DNA from 3 places in the Bacillus sp. SH7-1 genome. Region 2 is predicted to be linked to each of the others. Evidence: riboswitches for the same ligand, from Rfam matches in the RefSeq annotation. Region 2 holds a riboswitch; each other region holds the start of a gene.
The links. Region 2 has a riboswitch for S-adenosylmethionine ahead of DN390_RS27090 (methionine ABC transporter ATP-binding protein). Riboswitches for the same ligand answer to the same signal wherever they lie in the genome.
Positions count from the first base shown of each region.

Region 1: linked by a shared signal. The riboswitch ahead of DN390_RS08010 (M20 family metallopeptidase) and the one ahead of DN390_RS27090 (methionine ABC transporter ATP-binding protein) in region 2 are both predicted to bind S-adenosylmethionine.
Region 3: linked by a shared signal. The riboswitch ahead of metI (cystathionine gamma-synthase/O-acetylhomoserine thiolyase) and the one ahead of DN390_RS27090 (methionine ABC transporter ATP-binding protein) in region 2 are both predicted to bind S-adenosylmethionine.

Region 1 is NZ_QNUD01000007.1:331,455-341,555, forward strand. Features, by position in the region: gene DN390_RS08005 (AAA domain-containing protein) at 1-1,557, shown strand, start outside; SAM riboswitch class I at 1,633-1,734, shown strand; gene DN390_RS08010 (M20 family metallopeptidase) at 1,823-3,028, shown strand; gene DN390_RS08015 (Lrp/AsnC family transcriptional regulator) at 3,196-3,636, opposite strand; gene DN390_RS08020 (SDR family oxidoreductase) at 3,805-4,569, shown strand; gene hscC (molecular chaperone HscC) at 5,109-6,809, shown strand; gene DN390_RS08030 (J domain-containing protein) at 6,809-8,089, shown strand; gene DN390_RS08035 (DUF1266 domain-containing protein) at 8,102-8,779, shown strand; gene arsR (arsenical resistance operon transcriptional regulator ArsR) at 9,224-9,529, shown strand; gene DN390_RS08045 (ArsI/CadI family heavy metal resistance metalloenzyme) at 9,590-10,027, shown strand; gene arsB (ACR3 family arsenite efflux transporter) at 10,046-10,101, shown strand, end outside.
Region 2 is NZ_QNUD01000045.1:3,076-13,176, reverse strand. Features, by position in the region: gene sufB (Fe-S cluster assembly protein SufB) at 1-605, opposite strand, end outside; gene sufU (Fe-S cluster assembly sulfur transfer protein SufU) at 654-1,085, opposite strand; gene sufS (cysteine desulfurase SufS) at 1,075-2,295, opposite strand; gene sufD (Fe-S cluster assembly protein SufD) at 2,295-3,587, opposite strand; gene sufC (Fe-S cluster assembly ATPase SufC) at 3,603-4,388, opposite strand; gene metQ (methionine ABC transporter substrate-binding lipoprotein MetQ) at 4,627-5,433, opposite strand; gene metQ (methionine ABC transporter substrate-binding lipoprotein MetQ) at 5,506-6,318, opposite strand; gene DN390_RS27095 (methionine ABC transporter permease) at 6,342-7,007, opposite strand; gene DN390_RS27090 (methionine ABC transporter ATP-binding protein) at 7,000-8,025, opposite strand; SAM riboswitch class I at 8,205-8,312, opposite strand; gene DN390_RS27085 (hypothetical protein) at 8,438-8,782, opposite strand; gene DN390_RS27080 (thioredoxin family protein) at 8,937-9,245, opposite strand; gene DN390_RS27075 (toprim domain-containing protein) at 9,249-9,593, opposite strand; gene DN390_RS30895 (hypothetical protein) at 9,708-9,971, opposite strand.
Region 3 is NZ_QNUD01000005.1:410,966-421,066, reverse strand. Features, by position in the region: gene DN390_RS05515 (bifunctional homocysteine S-methyltransferase/methylenetetrahydrofolate reductase) at 1-1,358, opposite strand, end outside; SAM riboswitch class I at 1,429-1,538, opposite strand; SAM riboswitch class I at 1,741-1,850, shown strand; gene metI (cystathionine gamma-synthase/O-acetylhomoserine thiolyase) at 1,944-3,056, shown strand; gene metC (cystathionine beta-lyase) at 3,053-4,216, shown strand; gene DN390_RS05500 (cysteine hydrolase family protein) at 4,375-4,887, shown strand; gene DN390_RS05495 (ArsR/SmtB family transcription factor) at 5,322-5,612, shown strand; gene DN390_RS05490 (class I SAM-dependent methyltransferase) at 5,756-6,868, opposite strand; gene DN390_RS05485 (MBL fold metallo-hydrolase) at 6,878-7,507, opposite strand; gene DN390_RS05480 (DUF2759 domain-containing protein) at 7,678-7,851, shown strand; gene glcK (glucokinase) at 7,932-8,915, opposite strand; gene DN390_RS05470 (YqgQ family protein) at 8,935-9,135, opposite strand; gene DN390_RS05465 (5-formyltetrahydrofolate cyclo-ligase) at 9,239-9,817, opposite strand; gene rpmG (50S ribosomal protein L33) at 9,923-10,072, opposite strand.

The DNA of each region.
Region 1 (10,101 bases), on a different contig from region 2:
CATGAAACGCTACTTGCGTCGAAGTTAGTTGAAACGACGAACGGATCTTGGGGAGAAGAAAGACTCTATTTAGAAGAGATACGACAAGATCTTCGTGAAAAGATTTTATCGTATAAAGCAACATCTGCTGATAAGAAGCGTATACAAGAGATTGAAAGTGATCTTCGAAAGCAAAAGGCGAAAATTAAAGAAGTAGAAAAAGAATACATTGAAAATGCGAAAGTAATTGGCGCAACTTTATCGAAATGTGCCATTGATTCACTTATTTATGAGCGTACATTTGATTTAGTTGTTGTAGATGAAGTGAGTATGGCATATGTTCCGCAAATTGCATTAGCTGCTTCACTTGGAAAACGCATCGTCGTTTGTGGAGACTTTTTACAGTTACCTCCAATTGCTATGGCGAACCACGAACTCGTTCGCAAATGGCTCGGCGAAGATATGTTTTACCATGCTGGGATTGTTGAGTCTGTTAATAAATCAGAAGCACATCCGAACCTGTTTATGTTGCAGGAACAAAGACGTATGCATGCGGATATATCTAAGTTTACAAACTCATTTATTTATAAAAATAGAGTATACGATCATCCGTCTGTTTCAGAACGTAAAGAACTTGCGAAACTACAACCGTTCGCAAATGAGGCGAGCGTTTTATTTGATACGAGTCTAATGGGAGCATTTTCGTTAAAAGATGCTGCTTCAGGATCTCGTTTTAATATTATGTCTGGTTTAGTAGCGATGCAAATGATGTTAATCGGACTGTTAGATGGTGTTCAATCAATTGGTGTTGTGACGCCTTACAGGGCGCAGTCTCGCTTTTTATCAACATGTATTAGAGAAATGTTACAGAGAACGAAATATCAAAACATACCTGTTTTAGCAGCGACAGTTCACAAGTTCCAAGGGTCTGAAAGAGATATGATGATTTTTGATACAGTGGATAGTTATCCGCAAGAAAGACCTGGCGTATTGTTCTTTGACCATAAAAACCATCGCCTCGTCAATGTAGCAGTGACAAGAGCGAGAGGGAAGTTCATTCAATTATCGGATTGTCATTATATGCGTAAAAATCTTTCAAGAAAACAAGCGTTATCACAATTAACAGCTCATATAGAACGTCATGGAGATGTGTATGATCGTACGACATCAAGGCAATTGTGGGAACGAAAAATATCGAAACGATTACGCTGGTTTATGGAAATGAATCTTGAGGAAACGAAAGGGCTATTAAAAGATATTTTGGCTGCAAAACGAAAAATCATAATTTCACTTCCAAGTACAAAGCAAGTAGATAAACGAGTATGGCAAGCGTTAATGCGTACAAATGCGCAAATAACAGTGTATAGTGATGGACCAGTTCCACTGAAAAATGTAAGGTTACAAAGACAAAATAAAGCCTTCCCATTTATCGTAATCGATGATGAAATCTTCTGGGCAGGGGCACCGCTTACATCTCAAATGATGTTTGAAGGTAGTACGGAATTCCCGTATATATGTGCAAGATTGCAAGCACCTGAGACAATTGGTGTATTAAAAGGATTTTTAGATATCCGGTAAATTCGGATAGGAATTCCTTGACTTTTAATCGGAATGAACTTAGAATGAATGTAATTTAATATAATTTTATGAAAATTCTTATCACGAGAGGTGGAGGGACTGGCCCTATGATACCTCGGCAGCGGATTCTTTATGAATACTGTGCCAATTCCAGCAAGGTAACTTGAAAGATAAGAAAGAAGCTCATTTTGACTGTATATACAGAAGCCTCTTTCTATCTTTTAGAAAGAGGCTTTTTTACGTGAAAATAAAAGGAGGAAGAAAAATGGGAGCGACTGGAGTAACGTCACAAAGAAAAACAATTGAAGAGAGTATCGAAAGAAATAAGGAAAAGTACATAGAAACAAGTCATGATATTCATGCGAATCCGGAGATTGGTAACCAAGAATTTTACGCATCTAGAACGTTAAGTTTATTGCTAGGTAGTGCAGGATTCCAGTTGCAGCACAATATAGCTGGTCATGAAACAGGTTTTATCGCACGAAAAAGTTCAGGGAAACAAGGACCAGTTATCGCATTTTTAGCTGAGTATGATGCTTTACCAGGACTTGGCCATGCGTGTGGTCACAATTTAATTGGCACAATTAGCGTTGCAGCAGCAATTGCATTATCAGAAACGCTTGAAGAAATAGGTGGAGAGGTTGTCGTTTTCGGAACACCGGCAGAAGAAGGCGGGCCAAACGGTAGCGCAAAATCGAGTTATGTAAAAGCAGGTTTATTTAAAGATGTTGATGCGGCGCTTATGATTCATCCGAGCGGAAAAACAGCGACAACGAGTCCTTCACTAGCAGTCGACCCACTTGATTTTCATTTTTATGGAAAAACAGCTCATGCTGCAGCTTCACCAGAAGAGGGAATTAACGCATTAGATGCGGTTATTCAGCTGTACAACAGTATTAACGCACTTCGCCAACAACTTCCGTCAGACGTGAAAATTCATGGTGTCATTACAGAGGGCGGAAAAGCACCTAATATTATTCCTGACTACGCTGCAGCAAGGTTCTTCATCCGCGCAGCAACGCGAAAAAGATGTGCGGAAGTAACAGAGAAAGTGAAAAACATCGCACAAGGGGCAGCGTTAGCAACAGGCGCAAAAGTAAAAATCCATCAATTCCAAAATGAAATTGATGAACTACTCGTAACAAAAACATATAACGATATCGTAGCCGAAGAATTAGAACTACTAGGTGAAGATGTAAACCGTAAAGAAAGAGTTGGCATTGGTTCAACGGACGCAGGAAACGTCAGCCAAGTCGTACCGACCATTCATCCGTACATAAAAATCGGCCCAGATGACTTAATTGCACATACGAATGAATTCAGAGAAGCAGCGCGTTCAGAATTAGGAGATAAAGCATTAATTACATCGGCAAAAGCATTAGCAAATACGGCGTATCGATTAATAACAGAAGAAGGATTGTTAGAGAAGGTGAAGGAGGAGTTTAGGGAGGCGCAGAGGAATCAGGGGTAAGGGGATTAAGGTGCTCTTTTCGAAGAGTAATCTAATTAATAAGAAGAGATACAAAAAAGAACATTGAAATATCAATGTTCTTTTTTGTTTACTAGTCATTGATTTTGTTGGTTTTTCTCAAGAAAGAGAAACTTTTACTGTTAGTGAGGATAATACGTATCCCTTTATCAAAATGACAATTTCTCCTCAAACTCACTCTTTAAAACAATTAAAGGAGACGATAAGCCAAATTGCATTAAAGAGTCTAAAAATGTAGCGAGGGAATCCATCGAATCGCTCATGACCTTCATCATATAATTAAATTCTCCACTAATTCGATATAAATCAGTTACTTCAGGTGCGGCATTACAATATTGGATAAAATCAGAGCATTGACTCGTTTTAAACATGATGAATGCTTGAATATTTTTATTAATTTTGGAAGGCTCAAATTTTGTTCGGTAAGCTGCTATAACTCCTTGATCTTCAAGTTTATTCATACGCTCTTTTACAGCAGGCTGCGTCATGGATATAATCCGTCCTATTTCTGAAACTGAAATTCTGGCATTTTCATACAATAAGTTCATTATTTTATGGTCAATGTCATCCAGTTTTACTGCGTTTTGCACTGTGTAGCCTCCTTATTTTGTTTTCTAAAGTAAATCACGAATTATAACTATAATATCATAAGTGAACGAACTGAATTACCAATAAATATATATTTAAAATGATTAGTGTTTACATGAAAATATAAGTATAGGTTTTTATCAAACGGAAATTTAGGAAGGATGGAAAAAATGAAGAATCTTGATGGGAAAGTAGCGTTAGTAACAGGGGCGAGTCGCGGCATTGGTCGTGCGGTTGCGATGAGATTGGCAAACGATGGTGCATTAGTAGCGATTCACTATGGCCGAAATAAAACAGCTGCAGATGAAACGATTAGAGAGATTGAATCTAATGGAGGAAAAGCGTTCTTAATTGAAGCTGAGCTCAATTCAATTGATGGTGTCCAAAAGCTAGTAGAACAATTGAAGAATGAATTACAAAAAAGAGTTGGTACATCAGAGATTGATATTTTAGTAAACAATGCAGGGATAGGTATACAAGGAACGATTGAAAATACGACAGAAGAAATTTTTGATGAAATTATGTCTGTAAATATTAAAGCACCGTTCTTCTTAATTCAGCAAACATTACCGTTACTACGATCAGAGGGGCGCATTATTAACATTTCATCAGCTGAAGTAAGACTTGGTTTTACAGGCTCAATTGCATACGGCTTAAGTAAAGGTGCATTAAATACGATGACACTGCCTCTTGCTAAACATCTTGGAGAAAGAGGTATAACTGTGAATACAATTATGCCTGGATATACGAAGACAGATATAAATGCGAAATTGCTAGATAATCCAGAAATACGAAATTTTGCTACGAATTCATCTGTGTTCGGTCGAATCGGGCAAGTTGAAGATATTGCGGACGCAGTAGCATTCCTTGCTTCTGCTGATAGCCGCTGGGTAACGGGGCAAATTTTAGATGTTTCTGGAGGGTTTTGTTTATAGGATAAAGTGCTCCATAATCATTAGTTTTATGTCCTTTAATTTATGAATTTAATGGTTATAGAGTAACATCATTTACGTATTAACTTAATTATTGTATCGTTTTAAACCTACTTCTGAAATAGATAGAGGATATTCTGCCGAATTGATAAGGTTAGAATAGAATGATTTCAGGAGGGCGGTTTAGCTTATGATATTTTGGTGATGAGGGGATCGCGAATAGTGTTTACTCTCATTTTTTTATGAGATCAGAGTGGAACGCAAAATATAAAATGTAATAAATTATCCCAATGGGGTTACTCCTGTGGGATTTTTGTAGTTAGATAGAAGTGATTCTAAGGGATTTAGAAAAGATTGATTTGGAATAGAATTTAATTTCAAACCAATATAAAAACTGCTTTTTTATTGCTTAACACAGTATTTCATTTAACTAGATTGAAATAGAGTTTCTATATTCTGAAGGTTTGATATTATTAGTTTCTTACATACTTTTCCTATTTATAATGGTATAGTAAAATATAGTAAAAAGAGAGGGGATTAGTATGGCGATAATTGGAATTGATTTAGGGACAACTAATAGTTTAGTAGCAACATGGTCGGAAGATGGTGCAACACTTATTCCAAATGTTTTAGGTGAATTTCTCACACCATCGGTAGTTAGCGTTGATGAAACGGGGGAAGTTTTAGTTGGGCGTATTGCGAAAGAGCGACTAATTACTCATCCACAACTGACGGCAGCAACTTTTAAACGTTTTATAGGAACAGAGAAAAAATATGAGCTGGGTACATATACTTTTTCATCTGAAGAGTTATCATCTTTTGTTATTAAATCTTTGAAACAAGACGCAGAAGCATATTTAAATGAAGAGGTTACCGGTGCTGTAATTAGTGTCCCTGCCTATTTCAATGATACGCAGAGAAAGTCAACGAAACGTGCAGCGGAAATAGCAGGATTAACAGTAGAACGTCTTATTAGCGAACCAACGGCTGCGGCAATTGCTTATGGTTTATACCAAGAAGAATCAGAAACAAAATTTCTTGTATTTGATTTAGGTGGAGGAACTTTTGATGTTTCCATTTTGGAATTGTTTGAAGGGATAATGGATGTAAAATCTATTGCTGGTGATAATTATCTTGGTGGTGAAGATTTCACAAGAAGTTTAATGACCTTCTTCCTCGAATCGCATCAACTGGATCCAGATTCACTTGATTCAAAAACACTATCATTAATTTATACACAAGCAGAACGTTGTAAGCTTACTTTATGTAATGAATCAGCTGCGACTATGAATGTTGTGATTCATAATCAAACATATGAAACGAGTATAAATAGGGGAGAATTCGAAAAAATTGTAACGCCGCTACTGTTACGTCTTCGTTATCCAATTGAACGTGCTCTTCGCGATGCTTCGTTAAATCCGAATGATTTAGACGCTGTAATATTAATTGGTGGAGCTACTCGAATGCCTCTTGTGAAATCTGTTATTTCTAAAATGTTTGGGCGTATGCCTTATGCAAATATAAATCCAGATGAAACAGTTGCTTTAGGTGCTGCAATTCAAGTTGCCTTAAAAGAACGAAATAAGGCTTTAGAAGAAGTGATTTTAACCGATGTCTGTCCATATTCTTTAGGAACAAGTGTGGTTCAAGAATTTGGAGATGGTAAGTCAGAGTCTGGGTACTTCTTTCCTATTATAGAGAGAAATACACCAATTCCTGTAAGTAAGGTGGAGCGACTATATACAGTAAAGGATAAACAACAATTTATAACTATTGATGTATATCAAGGGGAAAACCGTAGGGTAGTAAATAACTTAAAACTAGGTGAGCTCAAAATTAAGATTCCTCCTGCTCCTGCTGGAAATGAGTCGGTTGATATTCGTTATACATACGACATTAATGGCATTCTTGAAGTTGAGGTAATAAGTACATCAACTGGAGAAAAGAAAAGAACGATCATACAGCAAAACGCTGGAAATCTTACAGATGCAGAAATAGAAAAGAGACTTTTAGAGTTAAGAGATATTAAAATTCATCCGAGAGATAGAGAAGAAAATCGACTTCTTCTTGCAAAGTGCGAAAGGCTTTATGAAGAGTTACTTGGTGATGAACGCAAAAAGATTTCTATACTACTGCAACAATTTGAGAGCGTGCTTACAACGCAAAATGATAAAAAGATTAAAGAAGCTTCCAGTATATTAAAAGAACATATTGAAAGTCTGGAAAGGTGGGCAAATCGCTAATGAGTATTTGGAATACATTGGAGATTGAACCTACTGACAATATTTCAGTGATTAAAAAAGCTTATGCAAAACTCCTGAAAATACATCATCCAGAAGATGATCCAGAAGGCTATCAAAGATTAAGAGAAGCGTTTGACCAGGCAGTGAAAAGTGCGAAAAATATGAAAGATAAGCCGTCGATTCAAATAGATGAAATGAATGCTTCTGATAGAGAACTTGTATTTTCTCCATGGACTGACAGTGATGCAGAAATTGCTACTACTACAATTGCTGAACATCCAGTCTATACATTCATGGAAAGTGTTGAGACGCTTTATGATAATTTCTTTGCACGGATAGAGCAGGGGAATTGGGAAGAAATATTGCGTTCAGATGTGATATGGGATGTTCAATATGCAGCAGCACTACAAGATCAGTTAATTGAATTTTTCTTATATCATTATCACTTCCCACATTCGATTTGGGAATTAATTGATCAAGTATTTCGATTCAGTGAGCAAAGAAATGATTTAGTAAATGAATATGGAGAAAATACAATCCAATTTTTATTAGAAAGAATTAGCGGCGAAAAAGAAATGCGTTATGATATTTTTGAAAAAACTGCTGATTTAGATTTTGAGTTGTATTTCTATATACGAGAAGAAATACAAAGGAAACTGATAGCAAATGAATTAGAAGATGTAAAAGAAGAACTGGATCGTGCGTTTGCAATATATGAAAGGGACCCTGAATTATTACGTATGCAAGGTATTTATTATTTACGTATAGATAATAAGGAGAAGGCATTACAAGCATTTAGCAATATACTGTTGATTGATAAAGACGACCCAGATGCATTATTATATCGTGCCCGTATTCAGTATAATCTTGGGCAATTTCACGATGCTATCAAAGATTGTGAACATCTTCTTTCTGTCCATCCAGAGCATATGGATGCGATGCTCATGATGACAAAATGTTTAGAAAAAGTGGGAGAAATAGATAAAGCTGAAAAAATAGTACAGGATGCTTTACAGATAGATATAAACCATGTTGAGTTTCTATCATATTTCAATTCATTTATGGCACAAAGAGGAAAGAAACCAAATAAACCAGGGTTTACAATGGCTTATGTATTTAGTTGGATATTGATGTATAGTGGCATGTTTTTAAGACGTACTTGGGTGTATATTTTATTTTTTATTCTGGCTATTATTACGCGATTACCTTTCAAATATATCCTTCTTCTTCCGGTTGTTTGGGAAGCGTGGAAGTTTTATAGACTGAAAATCAAAATATAAGGAGGAGATTAAGTGTTCGTTTCAAGAAAGAAAAAACAGGTAGAACAATATTTTCGATGCATGTCTACAATATGTATGGATACTTATCTTCTTATTCATTATTTTACAAAATATGAATTTACATTTATAAGAGACCGTATACTTGGGAAAAAGTTTTTGAAAGAACAATTACGAAGATTTGATTGTAAGGAACCGGAACAATTAAAAGAAATGATTGAGTGGTTATTAAAAGAAGGATCACGTCAAGAATTTCAAGCTATGCACAATCAATTAACTCCTCTTTCAGAAGCACAGCGAAAGCTATTACTTCCAAGACAGACAAACGATGAAAAAATGTACGTTGTGAATTACTCATTGCACATGTTACCTGATGCTGGGATTGCTGCATTTGATTATGCATGGTGTATTGCTTTAAGTCGAATTGGTAAAAGATTAGGTTATTTATCTAAAAAAGAAGCGGAACATTATATGATACAAGCGGCAAAACTTGCTCAAAACTCCTATTCAGATTGGCATGAGTATTTTCTTGCTTTTCATATCGGTAGTCACTTTAATAAATTGGACATAAAATTCACGAACGAAAATAAATACAATATTTGTTACAACCTGGATATGTTTAGAGTTAGAGGTTCTTACCTGAATACAATTGCATGGAAGAATGACCTTCTTACAGATTTGAAGGAGGGATAATTTTTGAGGGGAACCTTATACTAGATCGGATTATAATAAATTTGTTGCTAAATAATAATTCACCAAATGAAAAATTAGCAATATATTCGTTTGAAAATCTAAATTTAGTTCCATAACAGTGCCTTATGTTAAATCAAGAGAAAAATGAGAAGGTTCTTCAAAGATTCTTCATTTAGAGTTGATACTTCTCATTTCGTATAAAAATAGTACGTTATCCTATTTATGAGAATCATAGTAAGGATAACGTACTATTTTTTCTAGTATGTAATTACATTAAAATATAATGATTTATTTGTTAAGGGACTACAGATGTATTCTCTATAAGATGTGAAAGAAGAGAAGGTTATATTAATCAAAAAAAATTGATTTATAACTTGCATAAAGAACGAAACAGCGTATATACTATAAACATCAAAAAAAGTTGATGAAGGGAAGTGAACTACAATGGCACAAGACTTTCAGCTATATGAGAAAAAGTTTAAAGCTTTGGCGGATCAAAAGCGTTTAGAGATTATGTATGAACTTTGCCAGCGGGGACAGACATGTGTATGTGATTTAACAGAGATTTTTGAAATGACGCAATCTAAGCTGTCGTATCATTTGAAGATTTTATTAGACGCAGATTTAATTGTAAAAGAAACAAAAGGTACGTGGAGTTATTATGATTTAAATGATGCGGAAGTGAATAATTTATTATCAGAAGAATTGTGCTGTATCTTTAGAAAAACAGGAAAAGGAAGCTGTTGTTAAAAATTTGTACTATTAATCAAAAAAAATTGATTAATAATATGTAAAGAGGAGGAATAAGGTATGAGATATGTTCACGTTGGTATAAATGTTACGGATTTAGAGAAGTCTATTGAATTTTACGAAAAGGTATTTGGTGTATCACCAGTTAAGGTGAAAACAGATTATGCAAAATTTTTATTAGAGACGCCAGGACTTAATTTCACGCTGAACGTGCGAGATGAAGTGAATGGAAATCAGGTAAATCATTTTGGTTTCCAAGTGGATACAGCTGAAGAAATCACATTACATAAAGAAAGATTAGAAAAAGAGGGTTTCTTTGCACGCGATGAGATGGATACGACTTGTTGCTATGCGGTTCAAGATAAGTTTTGGGTAACGGATCCTGATGGGAATGAGTGGGAGTTCTTTTATACAAAAGCACATAGTGATGTTCACAAAATAGAAGATTCATCTTGTTGTACGACTTCTAACGTAGTAGAAAAAAATTCTTGTTGTTAATAGGGGATGGAAAATAAAATGAAACGTTTATCTTTTCTAGACCGATATTTAACACTATGGATTTTTCTAGCGAT
Region 2 (10,101 bases):
AAATACGCTTGAAGTGGTGTATCAACTTTAATACCTTTTGGAACGTAGATGAATGATCCACCAGACCAAACTGCAGAGTTTAATGCAGAGAATTTGTTGTCTGTTGGTGGGATTACTTTTCCGAAATGCTCACGGAAAATATCTTCGTTCTCTTTTAATGCGCTATCTGTATCTTTGAAGACGATTCCTAGAGCTTCTAGGTCTTCTTTCATGTTGTGGTATACAACTTCAGATTCGTACTGTGCAGATACACCAGCTAAATATTTTTGCTCAGCTTCTGGAATACCTAATTTATCAAATGTTGCTTTAATTTCATCAGGTACTTCATCCCAAGACTTCTCAGATTTCTCAGATGGTTTTACGTAGTACGTAATTTCATCGAAATCTAAGTCGTTTAAGTCGCCGCCCCATTGTGGCATTGGCATTTCGTAGAACTTATCCAGTGATTTTAAACGGAAGTCTAACATCCACTGTGGTTCTTCTTTCATACGTGAAATCTCTTCAACGATCTCTTTTGTTAAACCGCGTCCAGCACGGAAAATCGAAACGTCTTTGTCTTTGAAACCATATTTATAATCGCCGATATCTGGCAGTTGCTTCGCCATGTTGGTGTGTCCCTCCTTAGATAACCTCGTTTTTAGGAACCTTTAACATTACTTATCTTCGTTTAAGCCCTTTTCTAACGCTTTCCACGCTAATGTTGCACATTTAATACGTGCCGGGAACTTGCATACGCCTTGTAATGCTTCAATATCTCCTAAATCGATGCTGTCATCGTACTCTTTTCCTAGCATCATGTCAGAGAAAATTTTAGAAAGCTGAAGTGCCTCTTCAATTTTCTTACCTTTTACTGCTTGTGTCATCATTGAAGCTGAAGACATTGAGATAGAACATCCTTCGCCTTCAAACTTCGCCTCTTGCACAATACCTTCTTCTACTTTCATCGTAAGTTGAATACGATCGCCGCAAGTTGGATTGTTCAAGTTAACGGTAACACTATCTTCTAACACGCCATGGTTACGAGGATTTTTATAATGATCCATAATAACTTGACGATATAACGTATCTAAATTATTAAATGACATTTGTGAAATACTCCTTTGTCTTGATTAGCGATTCAACAAATGTATCAATTTCTTCTTTTGTATTATATAAATAGAAGCTCGCACGTGCTGTTGAAGAAGCTTTCAGCCACTTCATAAGCGGTTGTGCACAGTGGTGTCCTGCGCGAACCGCAATACCTTCTACATCTAATACAGTCGCTACATCGTGAGGATGTACGTCTTCAATATTAAATGTAACAAGACCAGCGCGATGCTTTGGACCATAAATTGTAACGCCGTCTACTTCTGATAGTCTTTCTAAAGCGTATTGCGCTAATTCATGCTCATGCTTTTCAATATTATGAAGACCGATTTCTTCTAGGAAATCAATTGCCGCACCAAGTCCGATTGCATTACCGATAATCGGTGTACCTGCTTCAAACTTCCACGGAAGCTCTTTCCAAGTAGATTCTTGTAAATCTACGAAATCAATCATTTCACCGCCAAATTCAATTGGCTCCATATTGTTTAGCAATTCTTTTTTACCATATAATACGCCGATACCTGTAGGTCCACACATCTTATGAGCAGATAGTGCGTAGAAATCACAATTTAAATCTTGTACATCTACTTTCATATGAGGTGTACTTTGTGCACCGTCAACGACCATAATTGCACCATTTTCGTGTGCGATTGCTCCGATTTCTTTTACAGGGTTAATCGTTCCAAGTACGTTTGATACTTGCATAATAGAAACGATTTTTGTATTCGGTGTAACTGTTTGACGAACATCTTCTAAAGAAATTGTACCGTCTGGTTGAAGCGGAAGGTATTTTAACGTTGCACCAGTTTTCTTCGCAACTTGCTGCCACGGAATGATGTTACTATGGTGCTCCATGTAAGAAATAACGATTTCATCGCCTTCTTTTACATTTTCAAGACCATAGCTAGCCGCTACTGTATTTAATGCAGTTGTCGTTCCGCGCGTGAAAATAATCTCTTCCATTGATTTCGCGTTAATAAACTTGCGAACTTTCTCGCGTGCACCTTCATACGCGTCGGTAGCTTTCGTACCGAGCGTATGAACACCGCGATGCACGTTAGAATTATATTCTTTATAGTAACGTTCTAACGTTTCAATGACTTGAATTGGTTTTTGAGAAGTTGCTGCACTATCGAAATAAACAAGTTGTTTGCCGTTCACTTTTTGATCAAGAATTGGAAACTGTTTGCGTATTTCATGAATATTCATTAGCGAACTTTCCTTTCAATTACCTCAACAAGCTGTGCCTTTACTCCTTCAATTGGAAGCTCATTAACTACAGGTGCTAAGAATCCATGGATGACTAAACGTTCTGCTTCGCGTTTTGGAATACCACGGCTCATCAAGTAGTATAGTTGGATTGGATCTACGCGGCCTACTGAAGCTGCGTGACCTGCCATTACATCATCTTCGTCGATTAAAAGAATTGGATTTGCATCACCGCGAGCTTTTTCATCTAACATAAGAACGCGAGAAGATTGTTGTGCATTTGATTTAGATGCACCGTGTTCAATCTTACCAATTCCGTTAAAGATAGATGTTGCGCTATCTTTTTGTACACCGTGTTTTAAAATCCAACCTTCAGAGTGTTTACCGAAGTGAACAACTTTAGTTGTAAAGTTTTGTGTTTGGTTACCACGGCCAATTGTTACTGTTTTCGTATCAGCATATGAACCGTCGCCCATTAAGTTTGTAACGTTCTCTGAAATTGTGTTTCCGTCATTCATAAGGCCTAGAGCCCAATCAATACGGCCGTCGCGTCCTACTGTGCCGCGGCGGTTAACGTAAGTTGTTACGTCTTTTGCTAATAGATCAACCGCACCGAATTTCACTTGTGCGCCTTGTTCCACGATTACTTCTGCTACGATATTTGCAATACCTTTAGCATTTTCATTTGCAACATAGTTTTCTACATAAGTTGCAGTACTGTTCGCATCAGCTACGAATAATACGTGGTTATATACGTTAGCTTCTTCGCCGTCTACTAAGAATACAGCTTGAAGTGGAGTTTCAAGAACAACGTTTTTCGGAACATATACGAATGCACCGCCGTTGATTAATGCAGCATGAAGTGCAGTTAGACGATGCTCGTCTACCTTCACGCCGTCTTTCATTAAGTACTTTTGTACTAGTTCAGCATGCTCAGTTGCAGCTGTTACGATATCTGTAAAAATAACACCTTTTTCTTTTGCTTCGTCTGCTAAAGAAACGAATGCAGTTGTACCAGTACGTTGCACTAATACGCTGTTATTTTCATCGATTAAGTTTTTCACTGCTTCTGGAAGCTCTGTTAAAGAACTTACAGGCTCTTGCTTAGCAGCGTCGCCTTTTCCGATAAAGTCCCATTTTTCAATTTTCGTTTTATCAGGCGTTGGCATTGGAAGTTCAGTTGCTTGTGCAAGAGCTTGTAAGCGGAACTCAGTCAACCAAGCTGCTTCGTTTACTTCGCTTGCGCGTTGACGGATTGTTTCTTGATCGAAAGGTAATGTACCGATTGTCATGTTTATGCTCCTCTCTTACGCTTCTTGCTCTGTTGTTTCGTCTTCAATACCTAATTCTTTTTTAATCCAGTCATAACCTTCAGCTTCTAGACGTTGTGCAAGCTCAGGGCCACCAGATTTAACGATACGACCGTTCATCATAACGTGAACGAAGTCTGGAGTGATGTAGTTTAATAAACGTTGGTAATGCGTAATCATTAGGCAACCGAACTCTTCGCCGCGCATTTCGTTAATACCTTTAGATACAACTTTTAATGCATCGATATCAAGACCTGAGTCGATTTCGTCTAAGATTGCGATTTTTGGCTCAATCATCATTAATTGAAGAATTTCGTTACGTTTTTTCTCTCCACCAGAGAAACCTTCGTTTAAGTAACGTTGTGCCATTTCTGGATCCATTTCTAGGAATTCCATGTTTTTATCTAATGTACGGATAAATTTCATAAGAGAAATTTCATCGCCTTCTTCACGACGTGCATTAATTGCAGAACGTAAGAAGTCAGCGTTTGTTACTCCGCTAATCTCACTTGGATATTGCATTGCTAAGAATAGACCTGCTTGTGCGCGCTCATCTACTTCCATTTCTAATACATCTTCACCGTCGATGATGATGCTACCTTCTGTTACTTCATACTTTGGGTGACCCATAATTGCAGAAGATAAAGTTGATTTACCTGTTCCGTTAGGTCCCATAATTGCGTGGATTTCTCCACCTTTTACTTCAAGGTTTACACCTTTTAAAATTTCTTTGCCGTCAATTGATACGTGTAAGTCTTTAACCGTTAATGTAGAACCAGCCATCTCAATACCTCCATTAATCCTATATATACATTTTAAAAATTCCTAAAACGTTCATATTCTCATTTTATTCTCATTCTAATTTTATATCAAATAAAATGATATCGCAAACGACGAAAAAAAGTAACAATTTTTTCACAAATGTATATAAGTATTTCCTTCACATCTTTCTATGATACACCTTTCTTCTTATTTATATAAAGAAAAAAGGACTGGTAATTTCCCAGTCCTTTCCTTATATTTATTCACTTACCGGAAGTACAGCACCTTTATATTCTTTATTAATAAAATCTTGAATTTCTTTTGAATGCAGTACTTCTACTAGCTCTTTAATTTCTTTTTTCTTCTCGTCACCTTTACGAACTGCAATAATATTTGCATACGGTGAGTCTGATCCTTCAATCGCAATTGCATCCTTTGTTGGATTTAATTTTGCATCAATTGCGTAGTTTGAATTAATAAATAAAGCATCTCCTTCATTATTTTCATATAGCTTCGGTGAAAGTCCAGGCTCAACATCTGTTTTAAACTTTAAGTTTTTCGGGTTTTCTACAACATCTTTTACTGTTGCTTTAACAACATCTACTCCGTCTTTTAATTTAATAACGCCGCCTTTTTGTAACAATGCTAACATACGGCCACGCTCCGCTACGTTATTACTCATAATAACTGTCCCGCCATCTGGCAAGTCTTTTAAGCTTTTATATTTCTTAGAATAAATGCCCATTGGCTCTAAATGGATTTTTCCTGCGTTTACAATTTTATATCCTTTTTCTTGAATTTCTTTATCTAAGTAAGGAATGTGCTGGAAGTAGTTCGCATCAATTTCCTTATCCGCTAGCGCTTTATTCGGCAACACATAATCTTGGAATTTTTTAATTTCTAATTTAATACCCTTTTTCTCTAATATCGGCTGAGCCTTTTCTAAAATAACAGCGTGCGGCACGTTAGAAGCTCCCACAACAAGCTTATTCTCCTCTTTCCCTCCGCAAGCAGCTAATGTAAATACAGACAGCGCTGTAACAACTGACAATAGAACCTTTTTCATATGATGTCCCCTACTCCCGTATAATTATGTAGTTATAAAAAGGGCCGGCATACACCAGCCCTTCCGCAGCAATTATTCTTTTACAGGAACAACTGCCCCTTTATATTCTTTATTAATAAAGTCTTCAATTTCTTTAGAGTGCAATACTTCTACAAGAGCTTTAATTTCTTTCTTATCTTTATCGCCTTTACGAACGGCTACTACGTTTGCGTACGGTGAATCATTACTTTCAATTGCAATTGCATCTTTTTCTGGGTTTAACTTCGCATCAATTGCATAGTTCGAGTTAATTAAAACAGCGTCGCCCTCTTTATTGTTATACACTTGTGGCAATAAACCAGGCTCGATATCCGTTTTGAATTTTAGATGCTTCGGATTATCCGCAATATCTTTTGTAGTCGCTTTAACTGGATCTAATCCGTCTTTAATTTTTAAAATGCCTTCTTTTTGTAAAATTGCTAAACCACGTCCATGGTCAGCAACTGAATTACTCATAATAATTGTCGCTCCGTCTGGAAGTTCTTTTAAGCTCTTATACTTTTGAGAGTACACACCAATTGGTTCTAAATGAATTTTCCCTGCTACTTCAAAGTCATATTTTTTATCTTTGATTTCTTTTTCTAAATACGGAATGTGCTGGAAGTAGTTTGCATCTAATTCCTTATCCGCTAACGATTTATTTGGTAATACGTAGTCTTGGAATTTTTTAATTTCTAACTCAATTCCTTTTTTCTCAAGTAACGGTTTTGCCTTTTCTAAAATTTCAGCGTGCGGTACGTTAGAAGCCCCAACAACAAGTTTCTTTTCATCTTTATCTTTCCCACCACAAGCAGCTAACCCAAAAATAGAAGTTGAAATAAGTGCTGTAAGTAATAATTTTTTCATTTGAAACATCCTCCCGTTTTTTATTATCGTTTATCTATTCGAGTCGTTACACGATCACCAATCCATTGAATGAAAAATACAACTAGTAATACACAAATTGTCGCAACGATTGTTACGTCGTTATTTCCTCGTTGGAATCCTTCTAAATAAGCAAGTGTTCCAAGGCCACCAGCACCAACAACTCCCGCCATTGCTGTATAGCCTACTAAAGCAATTGTCGTAACCGTAATACCAGATACTAATGCTGGTAACGATTCTGGAATTAACACCTTCAAAATAATTGTGCTTGTTTTTGCTCCCATCGCTTTTGAAGCTTCAATTACACCTTTATCAATTTCACGAAGGGCGATTTCAACCATTCTCGCGTAAAACGGTGCCGCTCCAATAATTAAAGCTGGAAGTGCAGCACTCGCTCCAAGAATTGTTCCAAGCAGAATCTTTGTGAATGGGATTAATAAAATGATTAAAATAATGAACGGTATCGAGCGGAAAATGTTTACGAACGCTCCAATCGCCGTGTTAACCGCTTTGTTTTCCCATAAATTATCTTTCGCTGTCATAAAGAGTAACAATCCTAAAATTAGTCCTAAAACAAATGTGGCAAGAGCTGCGATTGCCGTCATATATAACGTTTCACCAGTTGCTTCTAACATTTGATTCCAATCAACGTTTGTGAGTAACTTATCCATGTGCAATCACCTCCAGCTCTACTTGATCTTGATGTATTCCCTCTATTGCTTGCTGAATCGCTGTTTCCTCACCATTTAAATGAACAACTAAACTACCATAAGAACCATTATTCGTTTGTGCGATATTTCCTTGTAAAATGCTAACTTCTATATCACTGCGCTGCATTAATCTTTGAAGCACTGGTCTTTCTACAGCCTCACCGATAAACTGCAAACGAATTACTTTTCCATCTGGATACTTTTCAATTAAACTTTCAATCGTTTCATTTGTATCTTCAGAATCCGTTAACTGCTGTACAAATCGTTTCGTAATGTCTTTCTGTGGGTTACGGAATACATCAAGTACTGGACCAGTTTCTACAATCTTTCCTTTCTCCATTACCGCAACACGATTACAGATCTTTCGAATCACGTGCATCTCGTGTGTAATGAGTACAATTGTTAAACCGAGACGCTTATTAATATCTAATAATAAATCTAAAATTTGATCTGTCGTTTCTGGATCAAGAGCTGACGTTGCTTCATCACATAAAAGTACTTGTGGGTTATTAGCTAACGCTCTTGCAATCCCAACACGTTGCTTTTGTCCTCCGCTTAGCTGGGATGGATACGCGTCTCCTCTTCCTTCTAATCCAACAAGGTGAATTAACTCGTCAACACGTTTTCTTCTCGCCGCCTTATCGACACCTGCAATTTCAAGTGGGAACTCGATATTTTCACGTACAGTTCGTGACCACAGTAAGTTGAAGTGTTGAAAAATCATTCCGATTTCTTGTCTTGCCTTACGAAGTTCGCTTCCTGTAATTGCTGAAATGACACGATTTGCAATTGTAATTTGGCCAGAAGTTGGTTTCTCTAGCTGATTGAATAATCTAATTAAAGAACTTTTTCCAGCACCACTATATCCGATAACACCAAATATTTCACCTTTATCTATTTTTAAATTGGCATTATCTACAGCAGTGACATCACCGCTTTTTGCTTTATATATTTTCTTTACATTCTCTAATAAAATCATGGTGTATCACCCCTATTTTGTTTTGATCGACTCCGCAATTTTTTATTTTTGATGCGTGTAGTCCACCGTTATCACTACTTTTATTATTTGAATGTCCTCCACATTCAAACAACAAAAAAACCTTTCCGCTTTAGAGAAGCAGAAAGGTTTATATGCGTATATAACAACATTATCCCTCTCTCTCATCTCTCAAAGCATTCGCTTTGCAGGAATTGGCACCATTTCAACATAAGTTGACGGTTGCCGGGCTTCACAGGGCACAGTCCCTCCACCTCTCTTGATAAGAGAAATCAGATTACATTTTCGTCTGATTTGTAATTTATGAAATTGTCTATATTTTATGAATTGAATTGTATCAATATCCATACACCATGTCAACAGAAATTTTCGCAAAAAATGAAACTTCAGAATTTTAAGCACCTACTGACATTGGTTTACATATATGAAACATCGATTCAACTAATAGCATCGTTCGATACGTTCCCGAATATTGCACACGTCCATCATTCATTAGCATTTGCAATCGTACATTGCCGTTCACCAATTGTTTTATATCTTCCTCATCTACACAAACAATTTGCTCTGTTCCTCTTTCCTCATGTAGCAGCTCTATATAATCTCTTGAAATTTGTAACGAACAACTTTCATCTCCAAAGCGGAAATTAACAGTTTTTTCTCCTTGTCTTAAAAGCGGCTCTAAATGATATTGACCATTAGCGTAATTTACAAATGATTGCAGCAAAGAATATAATTTCACCCTAAATCACATCCTTCATATCACTTTCTATTACACATACCATTCCCTCTCACTAAAGAGCAATCCTGTTACTTTCGCTCGACAAATACTGTAATCACCCTGCATCTCGACATATTTCCCAAGAAATATGTCGAGGCGGCAAAAACTTTGCCGCCTACTTTAATTCCGTATATAAATATTCAACCGAATGAAATGCATATATCTTCTTCATGAGTGTCCCATTTTCAAAAACAAGTAAACACGGTACACTTTCGATTCCATACTCTTTCGCTAAATGCGGAGCATAATTTAAATCTAACATCCCAATTTTTAGATCCTCAATTGTCATCTCAACAACCGTTAACATCTTTTTTGCTAATTGGCATGTTCCACACATTGGAGTATATACATATAACACTGTTTTTTCTTCATTCTCTATTAAGGCTGTAGCTTCGGCTCCTGTCCAGTCAATCACTTCTATCATTCCTTACCGTAAATATTCTGTATAAACGTCAATGTCAGCTCCCCATAATACATTTGCTAAGTGTGAAGATGGCGCAGTTGCCACTTCTCGGTACGAGCGATCAATATAAATATGCTCTGCTTGCGGAAATTCTTTTCGAAATTGTTTCCTTAACTTTTCTCCAGCATCATCAGCATCCACTAGCACATACACTTCCTTATCAAAAAACTGATCAACGAGCTCATCCATTTTCGACAAACCAATTGTACCATTTGTACAAACAATTTCCACCGGTTCCCGAATAATAGATTCAATCTTTCTTCTATCTGATGTACCTTCTACAATAATGACTTTTTCTACATAAATCATATGTCATCACCCGATCACCATATACTATACAACCTTTAACTTAGTATATAGTATATTCGTTATTTTCATGTTGTTTCCTGTTTATTTTTGCAAAAGAAAAGCAGAAGCGACTGTTTAGCCCTGTTGGCTAAGGTTCTTTCGCACAGAAGACGCTTTTTGTCTTCTCGTGCGGAAGGTTCTTAGACATGAAGGGCTAAGAGGTGGAGCTGGATCATAATGAAAAGCACAAGCAGCTCGTTCAGAACAGGAGGGCATTGGAACTCCTGAGCTAGAGGCGCCTTTTGCCTCAAGTGAAGGAGTGAAATGACCGACTGTTCTAGCTGCTGGAGCTGGATCATAATGAAAAGCGCAAGCGGCTCGTTCAGAACAGGAGGGCATTGGAACTCCTGAGCTAGAGGCGCCTTTTGCCTCAAGTGAAGGAGTGAAATGACCGACTGTTCTAGCCGCTGGAGCTGGATCATAATGAAAAGCGCAAGCGGCTCGTTCAGATTACAAAGCCCCATGAAAC
Region 3 (10,101 bases), on a different contig from region 2:
GATTTCCCTAAAATAGAGCGCCCATCATTCATTTCTTTAATCATTTTAATGAGCTCGATAGAGGACAAATCATATACAGAAGTCGCACCTGGAAAATCACCGACGCGTGCTGGATCACCTGTTAAAGCTAACACTTCCTCCATACCTAATGCTGATAAGCCTAGTAAATGAGATTGTAGCCCGATGACGTTATGGTCTCTACACGTTAAATGCGTCAATACTGGAATATCATGCTTCGTTAATAACGCTCCCATTGCCATATTCGAAACGCGAGGCGATGCTAATGAATTATCTGCTAGAGTAATAGCGTCTGCTCCAGCTCTTTTCAATGCTCTTGCTCCTTCAAAAAAACGCTGCGTATCTAACGTTTTCGGGGGATCTAATTCTACTACTACTGTCGTTTGTTTTTTTGCTTTCTCTGCTAAAGTGACATGAGCTTTCGAACGTTTCTCGTGTGTATGAACTACTTTTGGTCTTTGAATCGTATCTTTTTCTATTACAGGCGTAACATTTAGAATGGCACGTTTCATACTTTCAATATGTTCTGGAGTCGTGCCACAACAACCACCCAATAACCGAATGCCTTGCTCAATAAATTTCGGTGTCATCGCTTCGAAATAAGCTGGACTCCCCTCATATACGTAACGTCCCTCCACATAATTTGGGAGACCTGCATTCGGATATGCTGACAAGTAACCATTTTGCGGAATCGATATCATTTTAAAAGCTTCCGTCATATGAAGTGGCCCTAGTTGGCAGTTCAATCCAACGACATTTGCACCGTAATCTAAAAGCCGTTTTAATATTTCATTTACATCATTTCCATTTTGAGTCGTACCTGCCTCATGTAACGCTAATTGGGCTACAATTGGAATGTTCGTTTGTTTTCGTAACACCTGAACAGCATGAAGTAATTCAAACTCATCATAAAAAGTCTCTAATAGCAGTCCATCAACCTGTTCTTCTAGTAATGCACTTGCCTGCTCAAGTAGCATAAATTCTCTTTCCATATCAGTAGTTGTAACGGCTCCAATATGTTTCATACCGCCAATTGTTCCTAAAATTGCATTTCTATCTGTCACAGATGCTTTCGCCAATTTTACTGCCGCTCTATTAATTTCAGTAACTTGATTTTCTAAACCATACATACGTAATTTCGCTTCATTTGCTCCGTACGTATTTGTTTGAATCACATCTGCCCCAGCAGCTACATATTGCTTATGAATCGATATAATTAAATCTGGATCAGATATATTCAATTCTTCAAAACTACTTTGCAAACCATGTGAATGTAATAACGTCCCAACCGCACCATCACCTATTACAATTCCTTTTGATAATAAATCTAGTACTTTCACAAATCTCCCTCATTTCTATCAATATAAAAACCCCCTCTTCACTTTGAAGAGGGGGACATAATTGTTCCTCCTCTTATTATGCAAAACATTCGTTTTGCAGGTATTAGCACCGTTTCAAACATTTCGTTTGAAGGTTGCCGGGTTTCACAGGGCCTTTCCCTCCACCGCTCTCAATAAGAGTTGTCTTTATTATTTTATTTATGTAGCTAAAAGGAAATACGTTCCCCTTTTAACAATGTTTGTTAATTTTTTAATAAATTTAGCACGCATAAATGCAAAAGTCAATGACAGTTGCGGAAAAATAAAAATTATTTAAAATAAAGTTGCAATTCAATTATCTTTTGTTGTAAAGTTAAAAACATAATAAAATTTCATACGAACATTCTTATCTAGAGAGGTAGAGGGACTGGCCCTATGACGCCTCAGCAACCATTAACATTTGTTAATAAGGTGCTAATTCCAGCAAATTGTGAAAGATTTGACAGATGAGAAGAAGACTCTATTCAAACCGAAAGCCTTCTTCTTAGAAGGCTTTTTTTATTTTACATTCACTTAATTGTTAATTTAAAAAGGAGGAATTTTCACATGTCAACTATCGAAACAAAACTAGCACAAATCGGAAATCGTAGCGAAACTACAACAGGAACGGTTAACCCACCTGTTTATTTCTCAACCGCTTATCGTCATGAAGGAATTGGCAAATCTACTGGCTTTGACTATTCACGAACTGGCAATCCAACTCGCGGCCTTTTAGAACAGGCAATTGCAGATTTAGAATACGGTGAACAAGGTTATGCCTGTAGTTCAGGGATGGCAGCTGTTCTCCTCGTCCTCTCCCTATTCCGCTCCGGAGACGAACTTATTGTATCTGAAGATTTATACGGGGGCACTTATCGATTATTTTCTGAGCACGAAAAAAAGTGGAACGTTCGATGTAGATACGTAAATACACAATCTATTAAACAAATTGAGCAAGCTATCACAACTGAAACGAAAGCTATTTTCATAGAAACTCCGACAAATCCATTAATGCAAGTTACTGATATTGCCGCTGTCGCAACTGTAGCGAAAAGACACGGACTACTTCTTATTGTAGATAACACATTCTACACGCCTTATATACAGCAGCCATTAACAGAAGGTGCCGACATTGTAATTCATAGTGCAACGAAATATTTAGGAGGACATAACGATGTCCTAAGCGGACTAGTCGTTGCAAAAGGAAAGGAACTTTGTGAGGAAATCGCTCATTATCATAATGCCTCTGGTGCGGTCTTAAGCCCATTTGACTCATGGCTATTAATTCGTGGTATGAAAACGTTAGCTCTTCGCATGAGACAACATGAAGAAAATGCAAAAGCAGTTGTTGCTTATTTAAATGATGAGGACGGGGTAACAGATGTATTTTATCCAGGAAGAGGCGGCATGATCTCATTTCGTCTTAAAGATGAAACATGGATTAATCCATTCTTACAATCTTTATCCTTAATCACATTTGCTGAAAGTCTCGGTGGTGTTGAAAGTTTAATGACTTATCCAGCAACACAAACACACGCTGATATTCCTGAAGAAATCAGAACAGCAAACGGTGTATGTAATCGTCTTCTTCGATTTTCCGTTGGCATCGAAAATAGTAACGATTTAATTCAAGACTTACAGCAAGCCATTAAACTTGTAAAAGAAGGTGTAAGAATATGAGTTATTCTATAGATACACTTTTACTACACAACCAATATAAACATGACTCACAAACAGGAGCTGTTAACGTTCCCATCTATAACACATCAACATTCCATCAGTTTGATGTAGATACGTTCGGGAAATATGACTATAGCAGGTCAGGAAATCCAACTCGTGAAGCTCTTGAAGATATCATTACTTTATTAGAGGGTGGAACAAAGGGATTCGCATTTGCATCAGGCATTGCAGCAATTTCTACTGCATTCCTCCTTCTTTCACAAGGTGATCACGTACTCATTTCAGAAGACGTATACGGAGGCACTTACCGAATGATAACTGAGGTTCTCTCCCGTTACGGTGTTTCACATACGTTTGTTGATATGACCAATTTAGAAGAAATACAGCAAAACATTAAACAAAATACAAAACTCTTTTATGTAGAAACACCTTCTAACCCACTTTTAAAGGTAACGGATATTCGCGCTGTTTCTAAGCTTGCAAAATCTATTGGCGCTCTTACCTTTGTTGATAATACATTTTTGACACCACTATTCCAAAAACCACTTGAACTTGGAGCAGATATCGTTCTTCATAGTGCTACAAAGTTCATTGCTGGTCATAGTGATGTTACTGCCGGATTAGCGGTCGTAAAAGATTCCGAACTTGCTCAAAAAATTGGATTTTTACAAAATGCATTCGGCGCCATTTTAGGACCTCAAGATTGTTCTCTCGTGCTTCGCGGTCTAAAAACATTGCATGTACGTCTTGAGCATTCAGCTACAAATGCCAATAAAATTGCACATTATTTACAAGAGCATGCTAAAGTTCAAAACGTCTATTATCCTGGCTTACAAACACATCTCGGATTTGATATTCAACAATCTCAAGCTACATCAGCCGGAGCTGTCCTATCTTTCACTTTACAATCAGAAGACGCACTCCGCCAATTTCTATCAAAAGTAAAGTTACCTGTTTTTGCAGTTAGTTTAGGTGCTGTCGAATCGATCCTTTCCTACCCAGCTAAAATGTCACATGCAGCACTGTCGCAAGAAGCTCGTGATGAAAGAGGGATTTCTAATTCATTACTTCGTTTATCTGTCGGCCTTGAAAATGTTGATGATTTAATATCCGATTTTGAAAATGCCCTTTCTTATGTGGAAGAGCCTGTAAATGCATAGAAAGAAAAGAAGATATGAAATTAAATTTTCATATCTTCTTTTTATGTTTTCGAGTATACTTTTTACTTTTCGTATAGTTCATAAAAAAACAATAGGGCACCATCCATTTCCAAGTAATAAATTAATTGATATATTAAGAAATAAAAGGGGCAAAAATAATGGATACTTATGCAGATGTTTTAATCGTTATCGATTTACAAAATGGAGTATGTTATAGCGAAGAGCATTTATTCGATTTACAAAATTTACTTACAAAAGTAAATAAAAGAATTTCTTCATACAGAAAATCAAACAAACCAATCATTTTCGTTCAACATTGTGATGATGATTTAGTACCTGAAAGAGAACCTTGGGCTATTCATGCTGATCTAGATGTTCAAGAACAAGATTTTTTTGTAAGAAAAACACATGCAAATTCATTTTATAAAACAAACTTAAAAGAAATTTTAGACCAATTATCTGTACAGCGCATTGAATTTTGTGGTGCCCAAACAGAATACTGTATGGACGCTACGATAAAATTTGCCCACGGGATAGGATACGAAAACTTCATGGTACAGAAAGCAACGTCTACGTTAAATAATCCATTTATGTCCGCAAAAGAGACAATTGATTTTTATGAGAATATATGGAACCACAGATTTTTAAAGTTGATAAAAGAAGAAGGCTAGAATACATTACTAATTTCTTGGTAATTCTAAGATTTATCAGCTATGCTCAAATATTTTGCTATCACCATAAAGGAGCTGATTATATTCAGCTTCTTTTCTTTTTAACCTGTTTTATATTCTATATATATTATTATAATTCCTTTGTCATATTATTTTAAAAATTTTGTATATTCATTTGAAAGAATAAGAAAATCATGATAAGATTGTGTTACAAATATATCTATATCTTTCAATTTTTAAAACGCATCGAAATTTTCACCCAAAAATGTCATTTTACAAAACCGTGCTAAATCATCTACTTTATTTACATCAGGGTCTCTTTTCTTACAATTTCTTTACTTTAGGACTTTTTTTCTGCAACAACTGTTTTCTTTTCTTTAAATTTTTGGTATGAATAATATGGTATAACAGCTCACACGGAGGTGGAAAAGAACATGTTAGAAACCTTTCAAAAAGAAATAGAACTATATGAAAGCAATGCAGAATTATTGAAAGTGCTTGCTCATCCTGTTCGCTTATGTATTGTAAAAGGATTAATTGAACGTGGTCCAAGCAACGTTTCTACAATGTACACTGGCTTAAACATGCCACAATCTACAATTTCACAGCATTTAGCAAAGTTAAAGAGTGCTAAAATCGTTTCAAGTGAAAGAAAAGGATTGGAAATTTATTACAAAGTAGAAAACGAGACAATTATTCAGCTCGTTCGTGTATTATTAGGTTAGGGACTAATAAACAGAGAAAAAGGACGTATTTTATATTTTTCATCTCATATCTTTAATATAAATATATATCATGAGAGGAAATATATGATACTACATAAGTCGTATTAAAAAACAAGACACAGAAATATTCTGTGTCTTGTTTTTTATATTTTTAAATACCGATCCAAGTGTAACTGTTGCATATGTTTCGTATGTATAACAACATCAAATGCACTCCCTAATCCTCCGCTCAAAATCATAGAACGAACTGCTCGATTTTGTTTTTGAGTTTCAGAAAAAGGATTCCTATCTTGGTGATTTGTAAGCTGGTCTAATATTCCTGCTGCTAACAAAAACTCAGATTGCTTCTTATGCCATGCCGTATTCATACCTTGCAGGCTAAACATCTCTTTCAGTTCGTCCCAATGAATATGAGTAGTAAGATCCATTTCACCTGGATGTGCTAAAGGATTACGGATTAACTTATGCTCGTAATACCCTCGTAAACTTCCTTCTTGATGTGCAGGATGCATCCATTCTTCTTTTGTATATCCATAATCAACTGTAATACATACACCTCGTTGAAACCATTTCGCAATTTCTTTTATATACTCTTCCATCACAATCGGCACTTCAAAACGCTGACCTTCTGCAAGATGAATATTATATTTCAATAAGTATCGACCAATTCTTTTATGTAACGGTCTACATACTTCTGCAAGTTTCCCTTCCTCTGTGTACGTAACACGTACTTCATTCAATATTCCATTTCTCTTCTCAATTACTTCAACAGGGAATGCATCAAATAACTCATTCGAAAAAAGAATCCCTTCGAACGATTCTCCCATTTCACTATGCGACGTATAATATGACACGTTAGAAAACGAACCAAGATTTTTCTGCTGTAGTTTTCTATGAAAAGGACTCATTTCAATCATTGAATAGTTTAAATCAATAAAGGTTTCCGGAGATAATTGCTTCCATTCTTGTAAAACATCATAGGCAAACCTTCCTGTTCCCCCACCAATCTCACAAATATTCGGATTAACTTCACCATTTTCAACAAGACGAATAAAAAACTTAGCAAAGGTCTTTGCAAAAACAGAGGATACGTTGCTACTTGTAAAAAAATCCCCTTGTCTTCCAATTTTTTCACGCTCTTTCATATAATAGCCATGTTCCTCTGCGTATAACGCAAGGTTCATATATGTACTATATGAAATCGAATAATCCTTTTCTTTTTCCATCCATTTTCTAAAAATGAGCTCCATCCCCATAATGACCCCTTACTGTAAAAATGGATTATTTTCTTTTTCAAAACCAATGCTTGTTTCTGGACCATGTCCACATAAAACCGCTGTTTCATCTGGTAACACAAATAATTTTTCTTCAATACTTCCAATCAATTCAGCAAAACTCCCACCAGGTAAATCCGTTCTTCCGATGCTCATTTGGAACAATACATCTCCAGAAAATACAGCATTCGCCTCTTTACAATAATAAGAAATACTGCCTGGAGAATGTCCTGGCGTCTCAAAAATTTCAAAATTAAATGAACCAATTGCTAATACACCTTCTGTATCAATAATATGATCTGCTGGTTTTGCTGTAATGCTGCGATTCATCATAAAAATTTGAGAGCCATTTACAGTTGCATCGCCTAACCAATCTGCTTCTTCTTTATGTACGTACACAGGAATATGAAAAGCGTCTCTTACCGCATCAACAGCACCAATATGATCAAAGTGAGCATGTGTTAATAAAACAGCTAGTGGCTTTAATTGTTCTTCTTGTAAATATGTAACAAGCTTCTCTCCTTCATGACCAGGATCAAAGATAATACACTCATTTTGATCATTCGTTAAAATATAAGCATTTGTTTGTAATGGGCCTAACGGCATTTGTATCCATTTCATATGAAAATCTCCTCCAATTATTAAACTTACTTTCAATGATACAACATTTTTTTCTCTTAGGAAAAGAAAGGATGCTATCTCGACAATCATTTTTAAAACATGTACAATATAAAAGAGTAAATATTCCAAAAACTCATATTAAGGAATGGGTAGACAGAGGAGGATATTGTATGGGCCTTGTTATTATTTTTACGCTTGTCACTCTGTTAGCTGTATTTGCTACGCTTAGAACACTTCGCGAAAAGAATTTTTTCGCGGGCGGCTTTGCAATTGCAACTGTACTCGTTTTCGGATGGTTTACAATCATGACTGTTCTATATAACGGGTACCCACCAGCAGCTTAATTCATTTACATGTTATTCTTCATCAAGATTTCGCACAAAAAGAGGAAGGGTTTCCCCTTCCTCTTTTCATAGTTCACAACTTATATCATCTTCGCTTCGTATTTGTGCTTTTTTACAAGCCACGCTCCTCCGATAACACCTGCATCATTACCAAGTGTTGCAATAGCTAGCTTCGTGCTCTTTACAGCACGTGAGAAAGCATATTGCTCGAAATAACGTTGAATTGGCTCTAGTAGTGCATCTCCAGCTTTAGAAACGCCTCCACCAATAACAATTTTCTCTGGGTTCAACGTGCTAGAAAGGTTCGCTACAGCTAATCCTAAATAAGAAGCTACTTTTTCTACTACTTCACCAGCTAGTTCATCACCTTGTCCATGTGCTTCAAATACATCTTTTGATGTAATACGCCCTTCTTCTGCTAACATAGAACGTAAAATACTCTCTTTATCAGTCTCTTGTATTTTTTGCATAGCAACACGTACAATACCCGTTGCAGATGCTACTGTTTCTAGGCAACCAGACTTCCCGCAATTACATGGGAAAGCATTTTCTGTAACGACTGTAATGTGTCCAATCTCACCAGCAGCACCGCTTACGCCGTGTACAATTTCACCATTGGCAATTACACCGCCGCCAACACCCGTTCCAAGTGTCATACAAATTAAATCTTTTGCTCCTTCACCAGCACCTTTCCACATTTCACCAAGCGCTGCTAAATTTGCATCATTATCAATAACAACAGGTAATCCTGTTTCTACTTCTAATAAATCTTTTAACGGATAGTTTTTCCATCCTAAATTAACCGCTTCATAAATCATTCCAGACGCCACGTGTACAGGACCAGGAGCTCCCATACCAATGCCGATTAACTTACTTTTTAATTCACCTAACTCTTCTAACTTTTTGTCAATAGCTTTCGCTACATCAAGCGTAATATGTTTTCCTTGCTCATTTGTATTCGTAGGGATTTCCCACTTATGTAAAATTTCACCATACACATTAATAAATGCTAATTTAATCGTTGTACCACCAAGGTCAACACCAACTAACCATTTCTCTTCCATGTTGCTTACCTACCTTTATCTAATTCTTATTTAGCTCTTTTTGAATTTCTTGCTTCAATAAAAATAAAGCTGTTTGATAGTCTTGTGGATCGATTAGCTGTGATTGATTTAATTCACGCAATTCATCTTGCATTAATTGTAAATCTGCAATTCGATCACCCGTATAAATAATCGTACCAAATTTCTTTAGCAATTGCTGAATATCATAAATAGATATCATTTCATCACCCTCTATGCTCACTTACTATAAAAAATTATAATAAGAAAACGTTCACATATTTTATTATAATCAAGAAGAAAAAGACTCGTCAATTTTTATTTGTCTATACAAGCCCATTTATAACCATTGTTCCTTTTTCTGTAATAATTTTTTCGACATTTTTATCAAATGGCTCTACTGGAATATGTTTTACCATTTGAAAATCATAAGCTAATGATAGCGTTTTCCCTTTATAATGCACGAGATAACGATCATAATAGCCACCGCCATATCCAATTCGCTCTCCTCGCTCTGTATAAACTACGCCTGGTACGATTTGAAGATCAATTTCATCCGCATTCACTTCTTCCGTAAGCGCTGGAATCGGCTCACGTAAATTCATATACACTGTTTCTAATTGATCAAAATTACTAATTTGTCGGAAAGACATCGTTCGCGTTCCTTTGTTACACTTTGGAACAACAACTTTCTTTCCTTCTTCCCAAGCTTTTTCGATGATAGGATATGTATTCACTTCATTTTCCATTGAAAGAGTAATTCCAATTATTTTAGCCTCAGCCCACTCTTTTTGGGCATACAACGAAAATGCAATTTGCTCTGATAAAGTTGCATACTGTTCTTCTGATAAAGAATTCATGTGTTCTATTATTTGTTTACGCAAACGTATTTTCTCTTCTTTCACACATCTTTCCCCCTTACAGTGACACTTTACTCTATGATGATAGTGTATCACTTTTAACAAAGGAATCGAATAAAAAAAGAAACAGTAGGAAAATATTCCTACTGCTTACTTTGTTTCACGGTGTAACGTAGACTTCTTGTCACGCTTGCAATACTTTTTAAGCTCGATACGCTCAGCGTTGTTACGTTTGTTTTTCTTTGAGATATAGTTACGATCTCCGCATTCTGTACATGCTAGAGTAATATTCACACGCATTCTTATTTCCCTCCAGTACTAATAACTTA